4 regions of the Lysinibacillus sp. FSL K6-3209 genome follow, and region 2 is predicted to be linked to each of the others. Evidence: a T-box and tRNA genes for the amino acid it is inferred to sense, from the RefSeq annotation. Region 2 holds a T-box; the other regions hold tRNA genes.
The links. The T-box of region 2 lies ahead of metG (methionine--tRNA ligase). A T-box ahead of a tRNA ligase gene usually reads a tRNA of that ligase, here a tRNA-Met.
Positions count from the first base shown of each region.

Region 1: it encodes a tRNA-Met, which carries the amino acid that the T-box ahead of metG (methionine--tRNA ligase) is inferred to sense. The anticodon was not compared.
Region 3: it encodes a tRNA-Met, which carries the amino acid that the T-box ahead of metG (methionine--tRNA ligase) is inferred to sense. The anticodon was not compared.
Region 4: it encodes a tRNA-Met, which carries the amino acid that the T-box ahead of metG (methionine--tRNA ligase) is inferred to sense. The anticodon was not compared.

Region 1 covers NZ_CP150264.1:3,872,431-3,877,952, forward strand. Annotated here, with positions in the region: gene MHH88_RS18835 (tetratricopeptide repeat protein) at 1-418, opposite strand, end outside; gene MHH88_RS18840 (S8 family peptidase) at 555-1,850, shown strand; tRNA gene MHH88_RS18845 (tRNA-Leu) at 2,350-2,430, opposite strand; tRNA gene MHH88_RS18850 (tRNA-Cys) at 2,482-2,555, opposite strand; tRNA gene MHH88_RS18855 (tRNA-Gly) at 2,563-2,637, opposite strand; tRNA gene MHH88_RS18860 (tRNA-Gln) at 2,643-2,717, opposite strand; tRNA gene MHH88_RS18865 (tRNA-His) at 2,722-2,797, opposite strand; tRNA gene MHH88_RS18870 (tRNA-His) at 2,834-2,909, opposite strand; tRNA gene MHH88_RS18875 (tRNA-Trp) at 2,922-2,995, opposite strand; tRNA gene MHH88_RS18880 (tRNA-Tyr) at 3,006-3,089, opposite strand; tRNA gene MHH88_RS18885 (tRNA-Thr) at 3,099-3,174, opposite strand; tRNA gene MHH88_RS18890 (tRNA-Phe) at 3,187-3,259, opposite strand; tRNA gene MHH88_RS18895 (tRNA-Asp) at 3,279-3,354, opposite strand; tRNA gene MHH88_RS18900 (tRNA-Met) at 3,360-3,434, opposite strand; tRNA gene MHH88_RS18905 (tRNA-Val) at 3,460-3,535, opposite strand; tRNA gene MHH88_RS18910 (tRNA-Glu) at 3,556-3,630, opposite strand; tRNA gene MHH88_RS18915 (tRNA-Ser) at 3,656-3,747, opposite strand; tRNA gene MHH88_RS18920 (tRNA-Asn) at 3,753-3,829, opposite strand; rRNA gene rrf (5S ribosomal RNA) at 3,848-3,963, opposite strand; rRNA gene MHH88_RS18930 (23S ribosomal RNA) at 4,080-5,522, opposite strand, start outside.
Region 2 covers NZ_CP150264.1:4,262,013-4,267,534, forward strand. Annotated here, with positions in the region: gene metG (methionine--tRNA ligase) at 1-1,189, opposite strand, end outside; T-box leader at 1,349-1,609, opposite strand; gene MHH88_RS20700 (HAD hydrolase-like protein) at 1,704-2,357, opposite strand; gene fosB (metallothiol transferase FosB) at 2,373-2,798, opposite strand; gene rsgA (ribosome small subunit-dependent GTPase A) at 2,869-3,939, opposite strand; gene MHH88_RS20715 (3-oxoacyl-[acyl-carrier-protein] synthase III C-terminal domain-containing protein) at 4,323-5,405, shown strand; gene MHH88_RS20720 (isoprenylcysteine carboxylmethyltransferase family protein) at 5,407-5,522, shown strand, end outside.
Region 3 covers NZ_CP150264.1:3,517,601-3,523,122, reverse strand. Annotated here, with positions in the region: gene nadB (L-aspartate oxidase) at 1-318, opposite strand, end outside; gene MHH88_RS17200 (cysteine desulfurase family protein) at 418-1,506, shown strand; rRNA gene rrf (5S ribosomal RNA) at 2,135-2,250, shown strand; tRNA gene MHH88_RS17190 (tRNA-Val) at 2,261-2,336, shown strand; tRNA gene MHH88_RS17185 (tRNA-Thr) at 2,340-2,415, shown strand; tRNA gene MHH88_RS17180 (tRNA-Lys) at 2,422-2,497, shown strand; tRNA gene MHH88_RS17175 (tRNA-Leu) at 2,521-2,605, shown strand; tRNA gene MHH88_RS17170 (tRNA-Gly) at 2,653-2,727, shown strand; tRNA gene MHH88_RS17165 (tRNA-Leu) at 2,732-2,820, shown strand; tRNA gene MHH88_RS17160 (tRNA-Arg) at 2,830-2,906, shown strand; tRNA gene MHH88_RS17155 (tRNA-Pro) at 2,916-2,992, shown strand; tRNA gene MHH88_RS17150 (tRNA-Ala) at 3,015-3,090, shown strand; tRNA gene MHH88_RS17145 (tRNA-Met) at 3,117-3,190, shown strand; tRNA gene MHH88_RS17140 (tRNA-Ile) at 3,198-3,274, shown strand; tRNA gene MHH88_RS17135 (tRNA-Ser) at 3,290-3,382, shown strand; tRNA gene MHH88_RS17130 (tRNA-Met) at 3,437-3,511, shown strand; tRNA gene MHH88_RS17125 (tRNA-Asp) at 3,515-3,590, shown strand; tRNA gene MHH88_RS17120 (tRNA-Phe) at 3,619-3,694, shown strand; tRNA gene MHH88_RS17115 (tRNA-Gly) at 3,700-3,773, shown strand; tRNA gene MHH88_RS17110 (tRNA-Ile) at 3,776-3,852, shown strand; tRNA gene MHH88_RS17105 (tRNA-Asn) at 3,857-3,933, shown strand; tRNA gene MHH88_RS17100 (tRNA-Ser) at 3,947-4,037, shown strand; tRNA gene MHH88_RS17095 (tRNA-Glu) at 4,040-4,111, shown strand; gene dpaL (diaminopropionate ammonia-lyase) at 4,281-5,492, shown strand.
Region 4 covers NZ_CP150264.1:3,525,049-3,530,570, forward strand. Annotated here, with positions in the region: gene nadC (carboxylating nicotinate-nucleotide diphosphorylase) at 1-160, shown strand, start outside; gene nadA (quinolinate synthase NadA) at 147-1,250, shown strand; tRNA gene MHH88_RS17220 (tRNA-Glu) at 1,352-1,423, opposite strand; tRNA gene MHH88_RS17225 (tRNA-Ser) at 1,426-1,516, opposite strand; tRNA gene MHH88_RS17230 (tRNA-Asn) at 1,530-1,606, opposite strand; tRNA gene MHH88_RS17235 (tRNA-Ile) at 1,611-1,687, opposite strand; tRNA gene MHH88_RS17240 (tRNA-Gly) at 1,690-1,763, opposite strand; tRNA gene MHH88_RS17245 (tRNA-Phe) at 1,769-1,844, opposite strand; tRNA gene MHH88_RS17250 (tRNA-Asp) at 1,873-1,948, opposite strand; tRNA gene MHH88_RS17255 (tRNA-Met) at 1,952-2,026, opposite strand; tRNA gene MHH88_RS17260 (tRNA-Ser) at 2,081-2,173, opposite strand; tRNA gene MHH88_RS17265 (tRNA-Ile) at 2,189-2,265, opposite strand; tRNA gene MHH88_RS17270 (tRNA-Met) at 2,273-2,346, opposite strand; tRNA gene MHH88_RS17275 (tRNA-Ala) at 2,373-2,448, opposite strand; tRNA gene MHH88_RS17280 (tRNA-Pro) at 2,471-2,547, opposite strand; tRNA gene MHH88_RS17285 (tRNA-Arg) at 2,557-2,633, opposite strand; tRNA gene MHH88_RS17290 (tRNA-Leu) at 2,643-2,731, opposite strand; tRNA gene MHH88_RS17295 (tRNA-Gly) at 2,736-2,810, opposite strand; tRNA gene MHH88_RS17300 (tRNA-Leu) at 2,858-2,942, opposite strand; tRNA gene MHH88_RS17305 (tRNA-Lys) at 2,966-3,041, opposite strand; tRNA gene MHH88_RS17310 (tRNA-Thr) at 3,048-3,123, opposite strand; tRNA gene MHH88_RS17315 (tRNA-Val) at 3,127-3,202, opposite strand; rRNA gene rrf (5S ribosomal RNA) at 3,213-3,328, opposite strand; rRNA gene MHH88_RS17325 (23S ribosomal RNA) at 3,514-5,522, opposite strand, start outside.

The sequences.
Region 1 (5,522 bases), 390 kb from region 2:
AATTTTGTCGGTGGGCATTTAGCCATCTTAATTGATTGTCTGCTAATTTGTGCTCTTTAACAAACACATAATAACGTAACTTATAAAGTTCATATAAATAAATAGATTCTGTAAAACCTATTATTTCTTCATATTCTTTTAATCTGCTCATTGTCTCTTTTACTTTCTCATTCTCTAGGTAATTTATTTGTTTTTGTAAATCATTTAATAGGCAAATAATATTTTGTTCGTTATTCTCTACATCGTGAATACTAATATTTAATCGTTCTAGCAGTAGACGTATTGTCTCGCTATTTGCTTCTTTATTATTATTCTCAATTTTACTTAAATGAGGAATCGAGCAAATCCCCATCGCCACTGAATTCTGTGTCATTCCTAGCTTTGTACGATAGTACTTAATTAATGAACCTATCTTCATTTTCATAACCTCCCGTATAGAATGACTATATTTTACATTTATTATAATCATAATTTTCCCAATAATCAAAAAACCTAAATTATGGTAGATTCAAATTGTAGTACTATAACTTAAATTTGAAAAGGGGTTGGAATGAATGAAAAAAGTGAAAAGTACGTTGCTAAGTCTTTTGATTGCAGGATCAGTAATAAATCCGGTGTACGCAACAGCGATGGATAGCGAAGATAGCTCAGGAAACGACGGTGGTCAGGAGAAATTCCGTGTTTATGTTGAGACAAACAAAAAATCAGAAAAATCAACATTAAAAAATCAATATTCTGTTCGTTGGGAATTAACAGAGAATGGATTTTCAACTGATATGAATGAAAAACAATTCGAAGCATTACAGAAGAATAAAAATTACACAGTTACAAAAGTTCCTATCGTTACATTAGATACGATAGGTTTGGAAGACGATAGTATGGTAGAAAATGAAACCCTGGATTTGGTAACTTCTTTAAGAGCTTCTCAACAAATACCTTGGGGAATTAAAGCAATTTATAACAATGATACTTTAACATCGACAACTGGAGGAAGTGACATTAATATTGCTGTACTCGATACGGGTGTAAATACTTCTCATCCTGACCTTGTCAATAACGTAGAGCAATGTAAAGACTTTACAGGTGCGACAACACCCATTAACAACAGCTGTACAGACAGAAACGGACATGGTACACATGTTGCTGGTACGGCCTTAGCTGATGGTGGAAGCGATCAAGCAGGCGTTTACGGTGTAGCTCCAAATGCTGATCTTTGGGCTTACAAAGTGTTATTAGATAGCGGCTCTGGATACTCAGATGATATTGCTGCTGCTATTCGACATGCAGCAGATCAAGCAACAGCTACTGGTACCAAAACAATTATTAGTATGTCTCTAGGTTCTTCAGCGAATAATAGCCTCATTTCAAGTGCTGTCAATTACGCATACAGTAAAGGAGTTCTAATAGTAGCTGCAGCTGGTAATTCAGGCTATGCGCAAGGAACAATTGGTTATCCGGGGGCATTACCAAATGCAATCGCCGTTGCAGCTTTAGAAAATGTACAACAAAATGGGACTTATCGTGTAGCTGATTACTCTTCACGTGGTTATATATCTACAGCTGGAGATTATGTAATCCAGGAAGGTGATATTGAAATCTCAGCTCCTGGCTCATCCGTTTATTCTACATGGTATAATGGCGGTTATAATACAATTAGCGGCACATCAATGGCTACTCCTCATGTCTCTGGTTTAGCAGCGAAAATTTGGGCTGAAAATCCGTCATTGTCTAACACGCAACTACGTTCTAACTTACAAGCGAGAGCACAATCAGTAGATATTAAAGGTGGTTATGGAGCTGCTATAGGTGATGACTACGCTTCAGGATTTGGATTTGCTCGCGTTCAATAATTTTAAAAGGTGAAGCATACTAACATTAGTAATACAAACCATCGCTTTGGTTTGTATTACTATTTTCTTGGTTCTAAACGTATTCACCAGTACCCTTATACACAATGAATCTTTGTGATACTTATGACGACGTATCTCCCATGTCTCTTTGCGTCATTTGCGCTTACATTCCTTCGTTCGGTCTATTCATAAGGCAGAGGCATGCTATGCTGCCGAATCAAACATACAATTATCCTCTTTTATTAAATCCAATTAAAAAGCCCATGTTTATTTTTCAAACATGAGCTTTTTTAGTTTGCTCTCCTTTATCGATCACATTTTATCGGATTGCAGCTTGTGTAAAAACTTGTGTAAAATGAACCTGCCTGTGTGTAAAAAGATTTCGATTCTTATCGTTTCCTATTGTAACCCAAGAAATGTAAAAAGCTCACAAACCCTGTTCTGTCAAGGTTTGTGAGCTTTCTAATCTTACTAAACGTAACGTATATGTACGTGATGATACCGGTGGTCGGGGTCGAACCGACACTCCAAAGGAACACGATTTTGAGTCGTGCGCGTCTGCCAATTCCGCCACACCGGCATAATACTTTAGAGATAAAAAAAATCGGAGTATCCGATTAAGAAAAAAATATGGAGGCGGCAACCGGATTTGAACCGGTGATAAAGGTGTTGCAGACCTGTGCCTTACCACTTGGCTATGCCGCCATATTATTGGAGCGGAAGACGAGGTTCGAACTCGCGACCCCCACCTTGGCAAGGTGGTGTTCTACCACTGAACTACTTCCGCATAAATGGCTGGGGTACTAGGATTCGAACCTAGGCATGACGGAATCAAAATCCGTTGCCTTACCGCTTGGCTATACCCCAACAATGGGGCGACTGATGGGAATCGAACCCACGAATGCCGGAACCACAATCCGGTGCGTTAACCACTTCGCCACAATCGCCATTGCTTTATAGTTATATTTTAATTTTATAGTAAATGGGGCGACTGATGGGAATCGAACCCACGAATGCCGGAACCACAATCCGGTGCGTTAACCACTTCGCCACAATCGCCATAAAATTAATTGGCAGGGGCAGTAGGAATCGAACCCACACCAAAGGTTTTGGAGACCTCTATTCTACCGTTGAACTATGCCCCTATAAAAAAACTGGTGGAGGGGGACGGATTCGAACCGCCGAACCCTAAGGAGCGGATTTACAGTCCGCCGCGTTTAGCCACTTCGCTACCCCTCCGGGAAAACATGGTGCCGGCTATAGGAATCGAACCCACGACCTACTGATTACAAGTCAGTTGCTCTACCTGCTGAGCTAAACCGGCAAAAAAACATGATGGGTCAGGACGGAATCGAACCGCCGACACTTAGAGCTTCAATCTAATGCTCTACCAACTGAGCTACTGACCCATATTTATTATTTTAAAAATGGCGGTCCCGACCGGGATCGAACCGGCGATCTCCTGCGTGACAGGCAGGCATGTTAACCGCTACACCACGGGACCATTTTTGGTTGCGGAGACAGGATTTGAACCTGTGACCTTCGGGTTATGAGCCCGACGAGCTACCACTGCTCCACCCCGCGATAATGCTATTTTGATTTTAAAAAATGGTGGAGGATGACGGGCTCGAACCGCCGACCCTCTGCTTGTAAGGCAGATGCTCTCCCAGCTGAGCTAATCCTCCATCTGGGTATTCGTTATAAATGGTGACCCCTACGGGATTCGAACCCGTGTTACCGCCGTGAAAGGGCGGTGTCTTAACCGCTTGACCAAGGGGCCTTTAATGATTGGAATCCTAAAGTGCTGGCGGAGAGTAAGGGATTTGAACCCTTGAGACAGTGTTAACCGCCTACACGATTTCCAATCGTGCTCCTTCGGCCACTCGGACAACTCTCCAAGAATGGCTCCGAAGGCAGGACTCGAACCTGCGACAACCTGATTAACAGTCAGGTGCTACTACCAACTGAGCTACTTCGGAATAATTTTAGTATGTATAGCCTAGCGACGTCCTACTCTCACAGGGGGAAGCCCCCAACTACCATCGGCGCTAAAGAGCTTAACTTCCGTGTTCGGTATGGGAACGGGTGTGACCTCTTTGCCATCATCACTAGACTATTTGAAAGACATTACCTATTATAACATATATCATTATAATTACAAGTATTTAAGAAATACTTTTTCATTCTTTCAAAACTGGATAAACGGTGCATTGAAATGTTTCAAACTTTTTGGTTAAGTCCTCGATCGATTAGTATTCGTCAGCTCCATGTGTCACCACACTTCCACCTCGAACCTATCTACCTCATCGTCTTTGAGGGATCTTACTTACTTGCGTAATGGGAAATCTCATCTTGAGGGGGGCTTCATGCTTAGATGCTTTCAGCACTTATCCCGTCCACACATAGCTACCCAGCGATGCCTTTGGCAAGACAACTGGTACACCAGCGGTGTGTCCATCCCGGTCCTCTCGTACTAAGGACAGCTCCTCTCAAATTTCCTACGCCCACGACGGATAGGGACCGAACTGTCTCACGACGTTCTGAACCCAGCTCGCGTACCGCTTTAATGGGCGAACAGCCCAACCCTTGGGACCGACTACAGCCCCAGGATGCGATGAGCCGACATCGAGGTGCCAAACCTCCCCGTCGATGTGGACTCTTGGGGGAGATAAGCCTGTTATCCCCGGGGTAGCTTTTATCCGTTGAGCGATGGCCCTTCCATGCGGAACCACCGGATCACTAAGCCCGTCTTTCGACCCTGCTCGACTTGTAGGTCTCGCAGTCAAGCTCCCTTGTGCCTTTACACTCTACGAATGATTTCCAACCATTCTGAGGGAACCTTTGGGCGCCTCCGTTACCTTTTAGGAGGCGACCGCCCCAGTCAAACTGTCCGCCTGACACTGTCTCCTGCCCCGCTAAGGGGCATGGGTTAGAATTTCAATACAACCAGGGTAGTATCCCACCGACGCCTCCTTCGAAGCTGGCGCTCCGAGATCTCTGGCTCCTACCTATCCTGTACAAGTTGTACCAAAATTCAATATCAGGCTACAGTAAAGCTCCACGGGGTCTTTCCGTCCTGTCGCGGGTAACCTGCATCTTCACAGGTACTATAATTTCACCGAGTCTCTCGTTGAGACAGTGCCCAGATCGTTACGCCTTTCGTGCGGGTCGGAACTTACCCGACAAGGAATTTCGCTACCTTAGGACCGTTATAGTTACGGCCGCCGTTTACTGGGGCTTCAATTCGCAGCTTCGCTTGCGCTAACCACTCCTCTTAACCTTCCAGCACCGGGCAGGCGTCAGCCCCTATACGTCACCTTACGGTTTTGCAGAGACCTGTGTTTTTGCTAAACAGTCGCCTGGGCCTATTCACTGCGGCTCTCATGCGCTTGCACGCTCAAGAGCACCCCTTCTCCCGAAGTTACGGGGTCATTTTGCCGAGTTCCTTAACGAGAGTTCTCTCGCACACCTTAGGATTCTCTCCTCGACTACCTGTGTCGGTTTGCGGTACGGGCACCTCTCACCTCGATAGAGGCTTTTCTTGGCAGTGTGAAATCAGGAACTTCGTCCATACGGACTCGCCATCACAGCTCAACGTTACAGTGTGCGGATTTGCCTACACACACGCCTTACTGCTTGGACGCGCACAACCAACGGCGCGCTTACCCTATC
Region 2 (5,522 bases):
CGATAAACTTCAACGTGCGATTGACAAAGTTACCGTAAGCGCCTAGCAATTCTCCATTATGACTATAAATAAATTCTCGCCAAGAAAAATCAGTATCTCGGTTTTCCGGCGCATTCATTGTTAAAAAATATCGTATCGAATCTGCATCATAGCGACTTAAAATATATGGCACCCACACCGCCCAATTTTGACTCGTTGATAATTTTCGTTTCTCTAATGTTAAATATTCATTTGAGACAATATGTGTTGGCAATGCTTTTGCCCCAATACCCATCAAAATCGCTGGCCAAATAACTGTATGGAATGGAATATTATCTTTGCCATGCACATAGTAAGCAATAGTTTCTTCATTCCACAAATCTTCAATGGCGATATTATGTTGTTTTGCCCATTCCATACTAGCTGTTAAATAGCCTGCCACCGCTTCAATCCATACATAAATTTTCTTTCCTTCAAAGCCTGGAACAGGTACGTCAACTCCGTTCGGTAAATCACGGGTAACAGCACGATCTGGTACGCCTTCCGCTAAATAACGTTCAGTTAAGCCTAGTGCATTGTCTCGCCAGCGTTTATCTGCTTTTGCTTCATCTAAAAACGTTTCAAGTCTTCCTTGAAATTGACTAAAAGTAAAGTAAAAATGTTCTGTTTCTCGGATAACAGGCTCATTGCCACAAATTTTGCAACGCTTATCAATTAATTCGAGTGGATCTAAAATTTGTGAACAATTATCACATTGATCTCCACGTGCCTTTGCCCCACAATTTGGACAAATACCTTCCACAAAGCGATCAGGTAAAAACTGCTTATCCGTTTCACAATAAGCCTGTTCAATCTTCTTTTTGTATAAATAATTATTTGCTAGCAGTTGTAAAAAAATAGACTGTACCGAATCATGATGGTGCTTTGCATCCGTTCTTGTATACAAATCATACGTAAATCCTAAGTCATGGAAACATTGTGTGAATTCATTATGGTATTGGTTTGCGATTGCTTCTGTCGTCGTATTTTCCTGTGCTGCTCGAATCGAAATTGGCGTACCATTACAATCACTTCCTGAAACATACAATACTTGCTCACCTTTTTGTCGGTAATATCTAGCCAAAATATCACCTGGTAATAATGCAGCGATATGCCCTAAATGCAATGAACCATTCGCATACGGCCACGCTCCTCCAATTACAATTGTCATCTTAAGTTACTCCCCTCAATCTTCCAAATTTCTTGTTATGCGGATAACATGTTACAACTATCTGCAACCTTATCTTCATTCAGCGCTTATTAGAATTTTTCTCCTAAATTTTAATAGCTAACGCTTTTTGAAGATAAAAAAAACGCCCTAATCATGACTGATTAGGACGAGTATACCCGTGTTACCACCTATATTTACAAATAGCTCACACTATTTGCCTTATTCAGTACGTCTTGCATTTAAATAAGAGATACTGCCGCTGTTGTAACGAGTGCCCACCTCGTCGTAATCTACTCGCAAAAAGCTTTCGGTACGAAGCTCAAAGGTCATTTTCAAAAGGGTTCATTTACCTCATTTCCACCAACAGAGGCTCTCTATTAAATGCTTGTCCAATTTACTTTTCCTTCTCAACGCTTTTATTATAGTTTGGCACTATTTTACTCTTTCCCCTTATGAAATGCAACGTAAACATTCACGAGCTTGCAATAGATGGATGAAGAACAATGATACATTTTTATAAAATCGTCGCAAGTTCAGATGGTATTTCCTGTAGATTATCTATCACAATATGCGCCTTTTGTAATTCGGATTCTTGAGCAAAATCAAAGCGTACAGCGATTGAAAATAGCTGATTATCTCGTGCTGCTTGGATATCTGATGAACGATCCCCGACAACAGCGCCAGCTTGAATGGAATTTTCTTCGATTACACTTCTTACTAAATCAGATTTATGACCACTTGGAATAGACTGAATACTGTATGTTCCTTCTATAAAACGGTTCAGCTTATATGTTTCAACGATTGCTTGCAAGTACTCTTTTTGTCCGTTGCTCGCTATGTATAAATGATAGTCGTTTGCTAAAGTAGCGAGTGTTTGTTCTGCATTTGGATACAATGCGCCTTTGCCGTTTCGTATTAGCTCGATAAGCTTTTCATGAAATAAAACATTACTAGCTTCACGCACCTCTAATGTGTGCATAGGGCATAATGTTTCCCATACAACAGGCAACGTAACCCCCATAATTTCACGATATTGAGCAATGGGTGTTTCCCCCTGCCATAATCCCTTTGTACGTAGCACATCGAATGTCGCAGAAAGAGCCGGCTCCAAAATAAGATTTGTTTGAAATAATGTGCCATCCATATCAAAAATAATTGCTTTTTTCATACTACCACTCCTTTTTTAATTATTGAAAAACTCCATATGCGGTTTTTCTTTTTTATAGTACGCTAAGCGATCCTGCAAAGTACCTGTATGGAATTCAAATTTATGACCATCAGGATCGGTGAAATAGATAGATTGTTTATCTAGCTCATCTCTTAGCCTACCCTCTAAAATATTGACTTTATAATGTACAAGCTTTTCATAGATCGTATCGAAATCTTTTGCATCAATAGAGAAAGCAATATGTGTATAGGACTGGTGAATGTCGTTACGTGGAATATTCGCTTCCTCATTTAACGCAAACCAAAGCCCATTTACATCAAAATAGGCAGTGCTTCTCCCTTTCACTAAAAGCTTGGCATCAAAAACATTTTGGTAAAACGCTATAGATTGCGCTAAATTTGAAACAGAAAATAAAAAATGATTAATAGTTTGTATAGTCATACTACATCTCCTCGAACAATTAGATAGCAACTCCGCAGTCATTGCGAAGTTGCTCCTTAACGTTTCTCGACTATTTCTTTCCCTTCTTTAACCCTTTCGCAATTTGCTTCCATTTGCGTTGCTCATTCAGTTTTGCTTGCACATTCGTTTTCCGCTCTATAAAAGCAAGTTCTTTTTGCAATTTAAAATAGCTTTGTAAGCGTGATGGTTCAAGCGTTCCATCTAAAATGGCTTGCTGTACAGCGCAATGCGGCTCTTTATGGTGGGTACAATCCCTGTAACGACATGTAGTCGCAAATTCTTCAATATCACGGAAACTAGAAGAGAGACTTTCACTTTGATCCCATAATTGCAATTCACGCATCCCTGGCGTATCAATTAAGCAACCGCCACTCGGCAGTACAATTAATTCCCGATGTGTTGTTGTATGGCGACCTTTCGCATCATCTTCTCGTATAGCTGAAACTTTCATCAGCTCTTCTCCATTTAAAGCATTCATTAAAGTAGATTTCCCCGCACCCGATGAACCGAGCAGTGCACCCGTCACCCCTTCCGTAAAGAGCATCTGAATAGCTTCTATCCCTTCACCTGAACGAGCACTAGTTACAAAAATATCTACTCCAAATGCGACATGCTCAACCTCACGTACCATGCTCGGTATATCCTCACATAAATCGGCCTTTGTTAGGACAACTACCGGCTTAGCCCCTGAATCCCAAGCGGCTACTAAATAGCGTTCTAAACGGCGAATATTAAAATCGGCATTTAAGCTCATGACAAGAAGAACGATATCAACATTTGACGCGACTATTTGTTCTTTTATTTCTAATCCTGCCACCTTGCGAGAAAAAACGGACTTGCGATTAAATAATTTATGAATAATTGCCTTTTCTTCTCCTGCCATCTTCTCCACTAGTACCCAATCCCCAACTGCTGGATAGTCTTCTCTAGCGAGTGATGTATACGCAAAATGCCCAGCGATGGTCGCTAACCATTCCCCATCTTCAGCTAATACACGGTATGAATGTTTATGCTCCAAAGCAACCCTTGCAGGTACGCAATTTGCTAACTTTGTTTCCTCTTTAAATGCAGTGAATTGCTCTTGAAAATATGTTGAAAAACCTAAAGTTGTTAATTTCAATTGTTAGTCCTCCTAAATGTGTCTATCCATTACGCCTCTTAATGCGTTACAAACATAAAAAAACTTTGCAACTGCATTTCGGCAGTTACAAAGTTTCACAGGCACGTTTAAGGGAATATACAATTATAGCCATTGCCACATAGTAGTATTTCACGCTACAAAGCAAGGTCAAATTGTATATTTTAGGCGTGTGAAATTGAACAAACCGAAATGCAGTTCGTTAAAAACGGCTCTATTCATCATGTCACATCACCTACTTCCAATTTAGATGTTTCCAATATATCTAATTTTTTCAAAATTGTCAAATCGTTCTATCGAAGCATGTATGCCCTTCCTATCTGCATATAATGTACAAGACCCCAATTTACGAAGGAGATGTTGAATTGTCAAAAATTATTTCGATCAGTACATATCAACCACCTTATACATTGCAACAAGCGAATGCAGAGGCGTTAACAAAGGAACTATTTTACGAAAAAATCCCCAAATTAGAGCGTTATTTAAAAGTATTCGATAGTGGTGGCATCCATACTCGCCATTTCTGTGTACCAGCCGAATGGCACCGCAATGAGCATACTTTTGAAGAGCGAAACAATCTGTATATAGCGTTAGCAACGCAATATAGTGTTGAGGTCATTCAAGCTTGTTTACAAAATGAATCATTTTTAGAAGCACCGATTTCTCCTAACGAAATAGATGCCATTATTTTCGTAAGTAGTACGGGCATCTCTACACCAAGCATCGATGCCAGAATTATGAATCAACTACCTTTTTCGGAGCGGTTAAAGCGTGTTCCTCTATGGGGGTTAGGTTGTGCTGGTGGAGCAGCTGGCATAAGTCGTGCCTATGATTATTGCAAAGCACATCCTCAAGCAAAGGTGCTTGTTGTATGTGTTGAACTTTGTAGCTTAACCTTTCAACAAAACGATTTTTCAAAAAGTAATTTAATCGGTGCATCCTTATTCGCAGATGGTGCAGCTTGCATACTCGTTTGCGGAGACGATGCAGCAATACAGACGAAGAAAGCCTTGCCTTCGATTGTTACGACTGGCTCGAAGTGGATGCCTGATTCGGAAAATGTGATGGGCTGGAATATAAAAAATAACGGGCTTCATGTTGTTTTCCAGAAAAGTATTCCAGCGATTATTACGAGTTGGCTAGGCCCTTTCATTGAACAATTTTTAGTTGAACAACATCTTTTCAGCGAACAGCTCGATCATTTTATTGCACATCCTGGAGGTAAAAAAGTGTTAAAAGCCTATGAGGATGCGCTATATCTTTCTGAACAAAAAACCGACATTTCTCGGGAAATATTACGCAAGCACGGTAATATGTCCTCGCCTACCGTATTATATGTACTCGAACAATTTATGTTAAACGAAGGACAGGTAGATGATATGGGGTTGCTTGTCGCCCTTGGTCCTGGCTTCTGTGCGGAAGTTGTATTACTTAAATGGAGGGAGTAGTATGCTATTTTACTTTATTTTAATTCTTGTTATTCTACAAAGATTAACAGAGGTTTTCATAGCCAAACGCCATGAAAAATGGATGCTTGCAAAAGGTGCCTATGAAGTAGGTGAATC
Region 3 (5,522 bases), 740 kb from region 2:
ACCGGTTTCTTGCCGATCGATGGGCAATCCCTCTAAGAGAAATTGTCTCATAATGGTAGAACCATCCTTTATAAGTGTTTCAACAAATTTTTTCTCATGATGGAATTCACCGGCAGCTAATGTATCAGCAATATGCAAATTTGTATGATCTTCAGGACTAGTAACGGCAGCTATGCCTCCTTGTGCACGATAAGAGCTACTCATTTTAACAGAGGATTTCGTAACAATCTGTACTTGAAAATGCTGTCCAAGTAGTCGTGCTGCTTGAAGTGATGCAATGCCACTACCAATAATTAGTATGTCTGTCTTTACATCCATAGGTCTACCTTCTTTACAGTTGTCTTGACACATATCTTTACATAAAATAAAAAGGAAAACAAGACTTGATGACTGGAAAGGGAGAATTAGATGATTTACATGGATTATGCAGCAACATCCCCAATGTCGAATAAAGCACTTGAGGCTTATTGTGAAGTAGCAAAACGTTATTATGGAAATAGTGCGAGTTTACATGATTTAGGAGGACAAGCAAATTACTTTGTAGAACAGGCGAGAGCTATTGTAGCAAGAACGCTTGGCGTTAAAAGTGATGGGATTATTTTTACTGGAAGCGGAACAGAAGGGAATTTACTCTCGATTTTATCACTGGCTTTAGCTTCAAAAAAAGGCAAGCATATAATTTCATCGCAAGCTGAGCATACGTCTGTCCATGCAGCATTAAATACACTTGAGAAAATGGGTTATTCCGTTACAAAATTACCTTTACAACTGGATGGGTGTATTCAAGTCAATCAGGTACGAGAGGCTATAAGAGAGGATACAGCATTAATAACAATTCAACATGTAAATTCTGAAATAGGCTCTATCCAACCAGTGGAAGAAATTGCTTTAATAGCAAACAGTCAAAATATATTTTTTCATGTAGATTGTGTACAGTCCTTTTGTAAGCTTCCAACTACTTCTTTTTGTGCAAATGTAGATGCAATTACCATTTCCGCCCATAAAATAGGAGGGCCCAAAGGATGTGGAGCTATATTTATAAATCCTCAAATTCGAGTGCCATCTTTAACACCTGGCGTGACACATGAACGTGGTTTACGTGGGGGAACATTAGATACACCTGCCATTGTATCGTTTGCGACAGCCATTGAAAACTATCATTTTGAGCGTCAACATTATGAATTGTTGCGCAAATATTTACAAAGCAATTTACCATCAGCTTGTCGATTAATTGAGTGTGTGGAGCAACTACCTAATATATGTGGTTTGATGATGGACAAAGTGGAAGGTCAATACGTGTTACTAAAATTAAACGAAGCCGGGATTTGTATTTCAACTGGTAGTGCTTGTGATATACACAGTGAATCTGGCACAAAAGCAATTATATCAATGGGTTATACAGTGGAGGAAGCACGACAGTTTTTTAGAATATCATTTGGACCAACAACAACATTTGAAGAAATTGATCAATTAACCTTTGTGTTGTCTAATATTGTAAAATTCTAAAATAAAGTAGGATATACGTTAGAACTGTATTGAACAAAGCCTTTAATTTTAACTTATAATTATTACTTCCTGTGGAAATTAAAGGCTTCTCGGTTCTGATAAATTGCTTCTTGACGTTACTAGTATAAGCATGAGCTTTAAGTGATAACTCAAAAGCGGTAACATCTAAAACTTAATGTTGAAAAGAAGTAATAACTACCTTTACGATAGGGATGTAAACTAGCACGACCATTAAAGAAACAGTAGTAGTGTTTGTTAAAAAATATACGTCCTTTTGTCGACAATCTAACTATTTTATTTATTTGTGTAAATAAAATGTTTTCTTTTGGAAAAACAATTGCTATAATGGTTAGTAGAGCGATAAATTCTCTCACATAGCAAAAATATCTTCAAAAAGTAATAATTTCTTTTTTTTATAAAAAAGTGTTGCATTCTCTAGATAAACGTTATACAATAATTCTTGTCTTGAAGGACAGGTAAATAACTTCAAAACGAAATACATAAAAGTTTCGAGATAAAAGCTATTCGCAAAAGTGGTTGAGAGAAGGAAGAAGCGTACTCTAGTATGTAACTGACCGAACACATGAAGCTAATGCAGTAATACTTTGGATTGAAAGTCGAAACATAGTCTAGTGATGATGGCAAAGAGGTCACACCCGTTCCCATACCGAACACGGAAGTTAAGCTCTTTAGCGCCGATGGTAGTTGGGGGCTTCCCCCTGTGAGAGTAGGACGTCGCTAGGCATAATACCCAGGAGGATTAGCTCAGCTGGGAGAGCATCTGCCTTACAAGCAGAGGGTCGGCGGTTCGAGCCCGTCATCCTCCACCATATGCCGGTTTAGCTCAGCAGGTAGAGCAACTGACTTGTAATCAGTAGGTCGTGGGTTCGATTCCTATAGCCGGCACCATTTTTTGAGCCATTAGCTCAGTTGGTAGAGCATCTGACTTTTAATCAGAGGGTCGAAGGTTCGAGTCCTTCATGGCTCACCATTTTTAATTGCCAACAATAAGATGCGGGTGTGGCGGAATTGGCAGACGCACTAGACTTAGGATCTAGCGCCGCAAGGCGTGGGGGTTCGACTCCCTTCACCCGCACCATTTTATTTGAATTTGATAATTGCCAGGATAAATAATCTTATGCACATGCGGAAGTAGTTCAGTGGTAGAACACCACCTTGCCAAGGTGGGGGTCGCGAGTTCGAACCTCGTCTTCCGCTCCAATGTGCCGGGGTGGCGGAACTGGCAGACGCACAGGACTTAAAATCCTGCGGTAGGTGACTACCGTGCCGGTTCGATTCCGGCCCTCGGCACCATTTTATCAAGCGCCCGTAGCTCAATTGGATAGAGCGTCTGACTACGGATCAGAAGGTTGTGGGTTCGACTCCTGCCGGGCGCGCCAATAAATGAACGGGAAGTAGCTCAGCTTGGTAGAGCACTTGGTTTGGGACCAAGGGGTCGCAGGTTCGAATCCTGTCTTCCCGACCATTTTCAAAAACTTGTAACTTATGGGGCCTTAGCTCAGCTGGGAGAGCGCCTGCCTTGCACGCAGGAGGTCAGCGGTTCGATCCCGCTAGGCTCCACCATAATTTATAACCAGTATAAAGATCCTGGCGGCGTAGCTCAGCTGGCTAGAGCGTACGGTTCATACCCGTAAGGTCGGGGGTTCGATCCCCTCTGCCGCCATCTTAAAGGACCTTTAGCTCAGTTGGTTAGAGCAGACGGCTCATAACCGTCCGGTCGCAGGTTCGAGTCCTGCAAGGTCCACCATTTATATAATAGTACGGAGGTATACCCAAGTCTGGCTGAAGGGATCGGTCTTGAAAACCGACAGGCGGGTAACACCGCGCGGGGGTTCGAATCCCTCTACCTCCTCCAGTTTTAATTTTAGTAAATGGTGTACAAAAAACTCGAAGTGAATAAACATATTATCGCGGGGTGGAGCAGTGGTAGCTCGTCGGGCTCATAACCCGAAGGTCGTTGGTTCAAATCCAGCCCCCGCAACCAAATGGTCCCGTGGTGTAGCGGTTAACATGCCTGCCTGTCACGCAGGAGATCGCCGGTTCGATCCCGGTCGGGACCGCCATTTTAAAATAGGTTCAGTCAAAGTATATGGGTCAGTAGCTCAGTTGGTAGAGCATTAGATTGAAGCTCTAAGTGTCGGCGGTTCGATTCCGTCCTGACCCACCATATACGCGGGTGTAGTTTAATGGTAAAACCTCAGCCTTCCAAGCTGATGTCGTGGGTTCGATTCCCATCACCCGCTCCAATGGGCCTATAGCTCAGCTGGTTAGAGCGCACGCCTGATAAGCGTGAGGTCGATGGTTCGAGTCCATTTAGGCCCACCATTATTCCGAAGTAGCTCAGTTGGTAGTAGCACCTGACTGTTAATCAGGTTGTCGCAGGTTCGAGTCCTGCCTTCGGAGCCATTTTTTTATTTATGGGGAAGTACTCAAGAGGCTGAAGAGGCGCCCCTGCTAAGGGTGTAGGTCGGGTAACCGGCGCGAGGGTTCAAATCCCTCCTTCTCCGCCATTGGCCCCTTGGTCAAGTGGTTAAGACACCGCCCTTTCACGGCGGTAACACGGGTTCGAATCCCGTAGGGGTCATACTAAAACGCAGTAAATGTGATTTCACATTTACTGCGTTTTTTTTGCTAGATTAAAAATTTGAGAGAGCATCGTTTCCGACTGTCTATTTATAAATCCAATGATGATTCTCTTTACTAGTATTATTAGGTAATATAGGTATAAGCAATAATAGAGGGGGATCATACGAATGAGCGAAAACTTAAGATGGGTGTATAATCGACAATATCATTTACAAGAGAATTTAGAACAAGGTAAAGATATACTACAAAAATTTACAGTAGAACAGGTTAATTGTGTGGAAAGATTCCATCATACATATGAAAATTTTGAAAAAACACCTATACATGATTTAGATGCTTTAGCACTGCATCTTGGGGTTAGTAAGATTTTTGTTAAAGATGAGTCCTATCGCTTTGGCTTAAATGCGTTTAAGGTGTTAGGTGGTATTTATGCGATTGGCAAATATATTGCGAAATTGCTAGATCAAAATATTGATGAATTGTCTTTTGAACAATTAAAACTACCTGAAGTGAAAGAAAAATTAGGCGACTGTACCTTTATTTCAACGACAGATGGCAATCATGGGCGCGGGGTTGCTTGGGCAGCAAGGGAACTTGGCTGTAAGGCGCGAATTTATATGCCTGCTGGTAGTGCGGAAGAGCGCTTGCAAAATATTAAAAATGAAGGCGCATATGCAGAAATCACTTCAATGAATTATGATGAAACGGTAAGGTATACCTCACAGCTTGCAAAGGATAATGGCTGGATAGTGATACAGGATACAATGTGGGAAGGTTACGAAGAGATTCCATTATGGATTATGCAAGGCTATACAACATTGGCAAAAGAGATTGTTGACCATTTGCAAGAAGCACCGACCCATGTATTTTTACAGGCAGGTGTAGGTTCATTTGCAGGAGCTATAGTCGCTTTTTTACAACAATATTATGGTCAGCAACTAACATTTGTTTTAATTGAACCAGATGCAGCTAATTGCTTTTATGAGAGTTTTAACCGAGGAACAGGACAGTTTGTTACTGTCGGTGGAGAAATGCAAACCATTATGGCTGGCTTAGCATGTGGGGAGCCTAACCCTATCGCTTGGGATATTTTAAAAGCATATACAAAGGTAAGTATTAGTTGTAGTGAGAAGGTAGCTGCAACGGGTATGCGCGTCTTGGGAAATCCACTTGGCGCGGATAATCGTATTGTTGCAGGAGAATCAGGAGCAGCGCCATTTGGATGTTTTTATGAATTAATGACAAATGAGGATTACTATGATTTAAAGGTAGCTTTACAGCTCAATCCAAAGTCAAAGATATTGTTTGTTAGTACAGAGGGAGACACAGACGTAGAAAACTACAGAAATATAGTGTGGCATGGGAAGTATGCTAAATAGGAAAGGTGAGCATCTTGGAATTTTCTGAGA
Region 4 (5,522 bases), 740 kb from region 2:
TACTGAAGCTTCTGGTGGTATTACATTAGAAAATTTACATGCTTATGCAAAGTCAGGTATTCAATGGATTTCACTAGGTTCACTAACTCATTCAGTAAAAGCCTTTGATATAAGTGCACTTGTACAAATGAAAGGAGAGCATACACTTGTCCATCACTAGTCTACTACAACAAACTTCATTACTTCCTGAGCATTACCGCACATTATCAACGACCGAAATGGAGTCTCGAATTTTAGCTATTAAAAAGAAACTAGGTAAGAAGCTTTTTATTCCTGGACATCACTATCAAAAAGATGAAGTGATTCAATTTGCTGATGCCACAGGAGATTCCTTACAGCTTGCTCAAATTTCTGCTGCTAATACAGAAGCAGAACATATCGTTTTTTGTGGAGTACATTTTATGGCCGAGACAGCTGATATGCTCACTACTGAAAGACAGCATGTTTATTTACCTGATATGCGTGCAGGTTGTTCCATGGCAGATATGGCGGATATTTATCAAACAGAGCAAGCTTGGCCTATTTTACAACAACTTTTTGGCAATACAATATTGCCGTTAACATATGTAAATTCGACTGCAGCCATTAAAGCATTTACTGGTCGTCACGGTGGAGCTTGCGTAACCTCCTCCAATGCCAAAGAAATGGTAAAATGGGCTTTTTCACAAAAGCAGCGTATTTTATTTTTACCAGATCAGCATTTGGGTAGAAACACTGCATTTGACTTAGGTGTTCCACTAGAAAGTATGGCGGTTTGGAATCCTCATACAAATACACTTGAAACAGACCAATCACCAGAAAAAATCAAAGTCATATTGTGGAAAGGACACTGTTCGGTGCATGAAGGTTTTACAGTACAACATACTGCTAAGGTTCGTCAAACATATCCAAATATGCGCATTATTGTTCATCCTGAATGTAGCCGTGAAGTGGTAGCTGCTGCAGATGATGCAGGCTCTACAAAATATATTCTCGATACGATTAATAACGCCCCAAGCGGCTCGGCGTGGGCAATCGGAACAGAAATGAATCTAGTAAACCGCATTATTCAACAACATCCTGATAAACATATAATCTCTTTAAACGAAAACTTCTGCCCTTGTCTTACAATGAATCGAATCGACCTTCCACATTTACTTTGGTCACTTGAAAGTATTGACCAAGGCAAGCCACATAATCGCATTCAAGTGGATGCGTCAACGGCTGAAGAAGCTCGTAGCTCTCTTGAAAGAATGCTATCACGTAGTTAAGCAAAAAATCGTCTACCGATTTAATGGTAGACGATTTTTAAAATGATCTAGACAAAAAAAACACAGTCGCTATGATTGCTCATAGCGACTGTGTTTTAGTATGACCCCTACGGGATTCGAACCCGTGTTACCGCCGTGAAAGGGCGGTGTCTTAACCGCTTGACCAAGGGGCCAATGGCGGAGAAGGAGGGATTTGAACCCTCGCGCCGGTTACCCGACCTACACCCTTAGCAGGGGCGCCTCTTCAGCCTCTTGAGTACTTCCCCATAAATAAAAAAATGGCTCCGAAGGCAGGACTCGAACCTGCGACAACCTGATTAACAGTCAGGTGCTACTACCAACTGAGCTACTTCGGAATAATGGTGGGCCTAAATGGACTCGAACCATCGACCTCACGCTTATCAGGCGTGCGCTCTAACCAGCTGAGCTATAGGCCCATTGGAGCGGGTGATGAGAATCGAACTCACGACATCAGCTTGGAAGGCTGAGGTTTTACCATTAAACTACACCCGCGTATATGGTGGGTCAGGACGGAATCGAACCGCCGACACTTAGAGCTTCAATCTAATGCTCTACCAACTGAGCTACTGACCCATATACTTTGACTGAACCTATTTTAAAATGGCGGTCCCGACCGGGATCGAACCGGCGATCTCCTGCGTGACAGGCAGGCATGTTAACCGCTACACCACGGGACCATTTGGTTGCGGGGGCTGGATTTGAACCAACGACCTTCGGGTTATGAGCCCGACGAGCTACCACTGCTCCACCCCGCGATAATATGTTTATTCACTTCGAGTTTTTTGTACACCATTTACTAAAATTAAAACTGGAGGAGGTAGAGGGATTCGAACCCCCGCGCGGTGTTACCCGCCTGTCGGTTTTCAAGACCGATCCCTTCAGCCAGACTTGGGTATACCTCCGTACTATTATATAAATGGTGGACCTTGCAGGACTCGAACCTGCGACCGGACGGTTATGAGCCGTCTGCTCTAACCAACTGAGCTAAAGGTCCTTTAAGATGGCGGCAGAGGGGATCGAACCCCCGACCTTACGGGTATGAACCGTACGCTCTAGCCAGCTGAGCTACGCCGCCAGGATCTTTATACTGGTTATAAATTATGGTGGAGCCTAGCGGGATCGAACCGCTGACCTCCTGCGTGCAAGGCAGGCGCTCTCCCAGCTGAGCTAAGGCCCCATAAGTTACAATTTTTTGAAAATGGTCGGGAAGACAGGATTCGAACCTGCGACCCCTTGGTCCCAAACCAAGTGCTCTACCAAGCTGAGCTACTTCCCGTTCATTTATTGGCGCGCCCGGCAGGAGTCGAACCCACAACCTTCTGATCCGTAGTCAGACGCTCTATCCAATTGAGCTACGGGCGCTTGATAAAATGGTGCCGAGGGCCGGAATCGAACCGGCACGGTAGTCACCTACCGCAGGATTTTAAGTCCTGTGCGTCTGCCAGTTCCGCCACCCCGGCACATTGGAGCGGAAGACGAGGTTCGAACTCGCGACCCCCACCTTGGCAAGGTGGTGTTCTACCACTGAACTACTTCCGCATGTGCATAAGATTATTTATCCTGGCAATTATCAAATTCAAATAAAATGGTGCGGGTGAAGGGAGTCGAACCCCCACGCCTTGCGGCGCTAGATCCTAAGTCTAGTGCGTCTGCCAATTCCGCCACACCCGCATCTTATTGTTGGCAATTAAAAATGGTGAGCCATGAAGGACTCGAACCTTCGACCCTCTGATTAAAAGTCAGATGCTCTACCAACTGAGCTAATGGCTCAAAAAATGGTGCCGGCTATAGGAATCGAACCCACGACCTACTGATTACAAGTCAGTTGCTCTACCTGCTGAGCTAAACCGGCATATGGTGGAGGATGACGGGCTCGAACCGCCGACCCTCTGCTTGTAAGGCAGATGCTCTCCCAGCTGAGCTAATCCTCCTGGGTATTATGCCTAGCGACGTCCTACTCTCACAGGGGGAAGCCCCCAACTACCATCGGCGCTAAAGAGCTTAACTTCCGTGTTCGGTATGGGAACGGGTGTGACCTCTTTGCCATCATCACTAGACTATTTACGGCTTTCAATATACATCGTATTTCTTTGTCAGCTTCATTCGTTCAGTCAGTCACGTACAGATGTACGCTCCTTCCTTCTCTCAATTGCTTCCGCGAACTACTCGTATCTTGAAACCCTTTTATGAAAGGTTGTTCTTTCAAAACTGGATAAACGGTTCATTGAATGTTTCAAACTTTTTGGTTAAGTCCTCGATCGATTAGTATTCGTCAGCTCCATGTGTCACCACACTTCCACCTCGAACCTATCTACCTCATCGTCTTTGAGGGATCTTACTTACTTGCGTAATGGGAAATCTCATCTTGAGGGGGGCTTCATGCTTAGATGCTTTCAGCACTTATCCCGTCCACACATAGCTACCCAGCGATGCCTTTGGCAAGACAACTGGTACACCAGCGGTGTGTCCATCCCGGTCCTCTCGTACTAAGGACAGCTCCTCTCAAATTTCCTACGCCCACGACGGATAGGGACCGAACTGTCTCACGACGTTCTGAACCCAGCTCGCGTACCGCTTTAATGGGCGAACAGCCCAACCCTTGGGACCGACTACAGCCCCAGGATGCGATGAGCCGACATCGAGGTGCCAAACCTCCCCGTCGATGTGGACTCTTGGGGGAGATAAGCCTGTTATCCCCGGGGTAGCTTTTATCCGTTGAGCGATGGCCCTTCCATGCGGAACCACCGGATCACTAAGCCCGTCTTTCGACCCTGCTCGACTTGTAGGTCTCGCAGTCAAGCTCCCTTGTGCCTTTACACTCTACGAATGATTTCCAACCATTCTGAGGGAACCTTTGGGCGCCTCCGTTACCTTTTAGGAGGCGACCGCCCCAGTCAAACTGTCCGCCTGACACTGTCTCCTGCCCCGCTAAGGGGCATGGGTTAGAATTTCAATACAACCAGGGTAGTATCCCACCGACGCCTCCTTCGAAGCTGGCGCTCCGAGATCTCTGGCTCCTACCTATCCTGTACAAGTTGTACCAAAATTCAATATCAGGCTACAGTAAAGCTCCACGGGGTCTTTCCGTCCTGTCGCGGGTAACCTGCATCTTCACAGGTACTATAATTTCACCGAGTCTCTCGTTGAGACAGTGCCCAGATCGTTACGCCTTTCGTGCGGGTCGGAACTTACCCGACAAGGAATTTCGCTACCTTAGGACCGTTATAGTTACGGCCGCCGTTTACTGGGGCTTCAATTCGCAGCTTCGCTTGCGCTAACCACTCCTCTTAACCTTCCAGCACCGGGCAGGCGTCAGCCCCTATACGTCACCTTACGGTTTTGCAGAGACCTGTGTTTTTGCTAAACAGTCGCCTGGGCCTATTCACTGCGGCTCTCATGCGCTTGCACGCTCAAGAGCACCCCTTCTCCCGAAGTTACGGGGTCATTTTGCCGAGTTCCTTAACGAGAGTTCTCTCGCACACCTTAGGATTCTCTCCTCGACTACCTGTGTCGGTTTGCGGTACGGGCACCTCTCACCTCGATAGAGGCTTTTCTTGGCAGTGTGAAATCAGGAACTTCGTCCATACGGACTCGCCATCACAGCTCAACGTTACAGTGTGCGGATTTGCCTACACACACGCCTTACTGCTTGGACGCGCACAACCAACGGCGCGCTTACCCTATCCTACTGCGTCCCCCCATTTCTCAAACGGTGAGGAGGTGGTACAGGAATATCAACCTGTTGTCCATCGCCTACGCCTATCGGCCTCGGCTTAGGTCCCGACTAACCCTGAGCGGACGAGCCTTCCTCAGGAAACCTTAGTCATACGGTGGACGGGATTCTCACCCGTCTTTCGCTACTCATACCGGCATTCTCACTTCTAAGCGCTCCACCAGTCCTTCCGGTCTGACTTCAACGCACTTAGAACGCTCTCCTACCACTGACATCGTAGATGTCAATCCACAGCTTCGGTGAATCGTTTAGCCCCGATACATTTTCGGCGCAGCGTCACTCGACCAGTGAGCTATTACGCACTCTTTAAATGATGGCTGCTTCTAAGCCAACATCCTGGTTGTCTGTGCAACGCCACATCCTTTTCCACTTAACGATTACTTTGGGACCTTAGCTGGTGGTCTGGGCTGTTTCCCTTTTGACTACGGATCTTATCACTCGCAGTCTGACTCCCGTGTATAAATATCTGGCATTCGGAGTTTGTCTGAATTCGGTAAACCGGGATGGCCCCCTAGTCC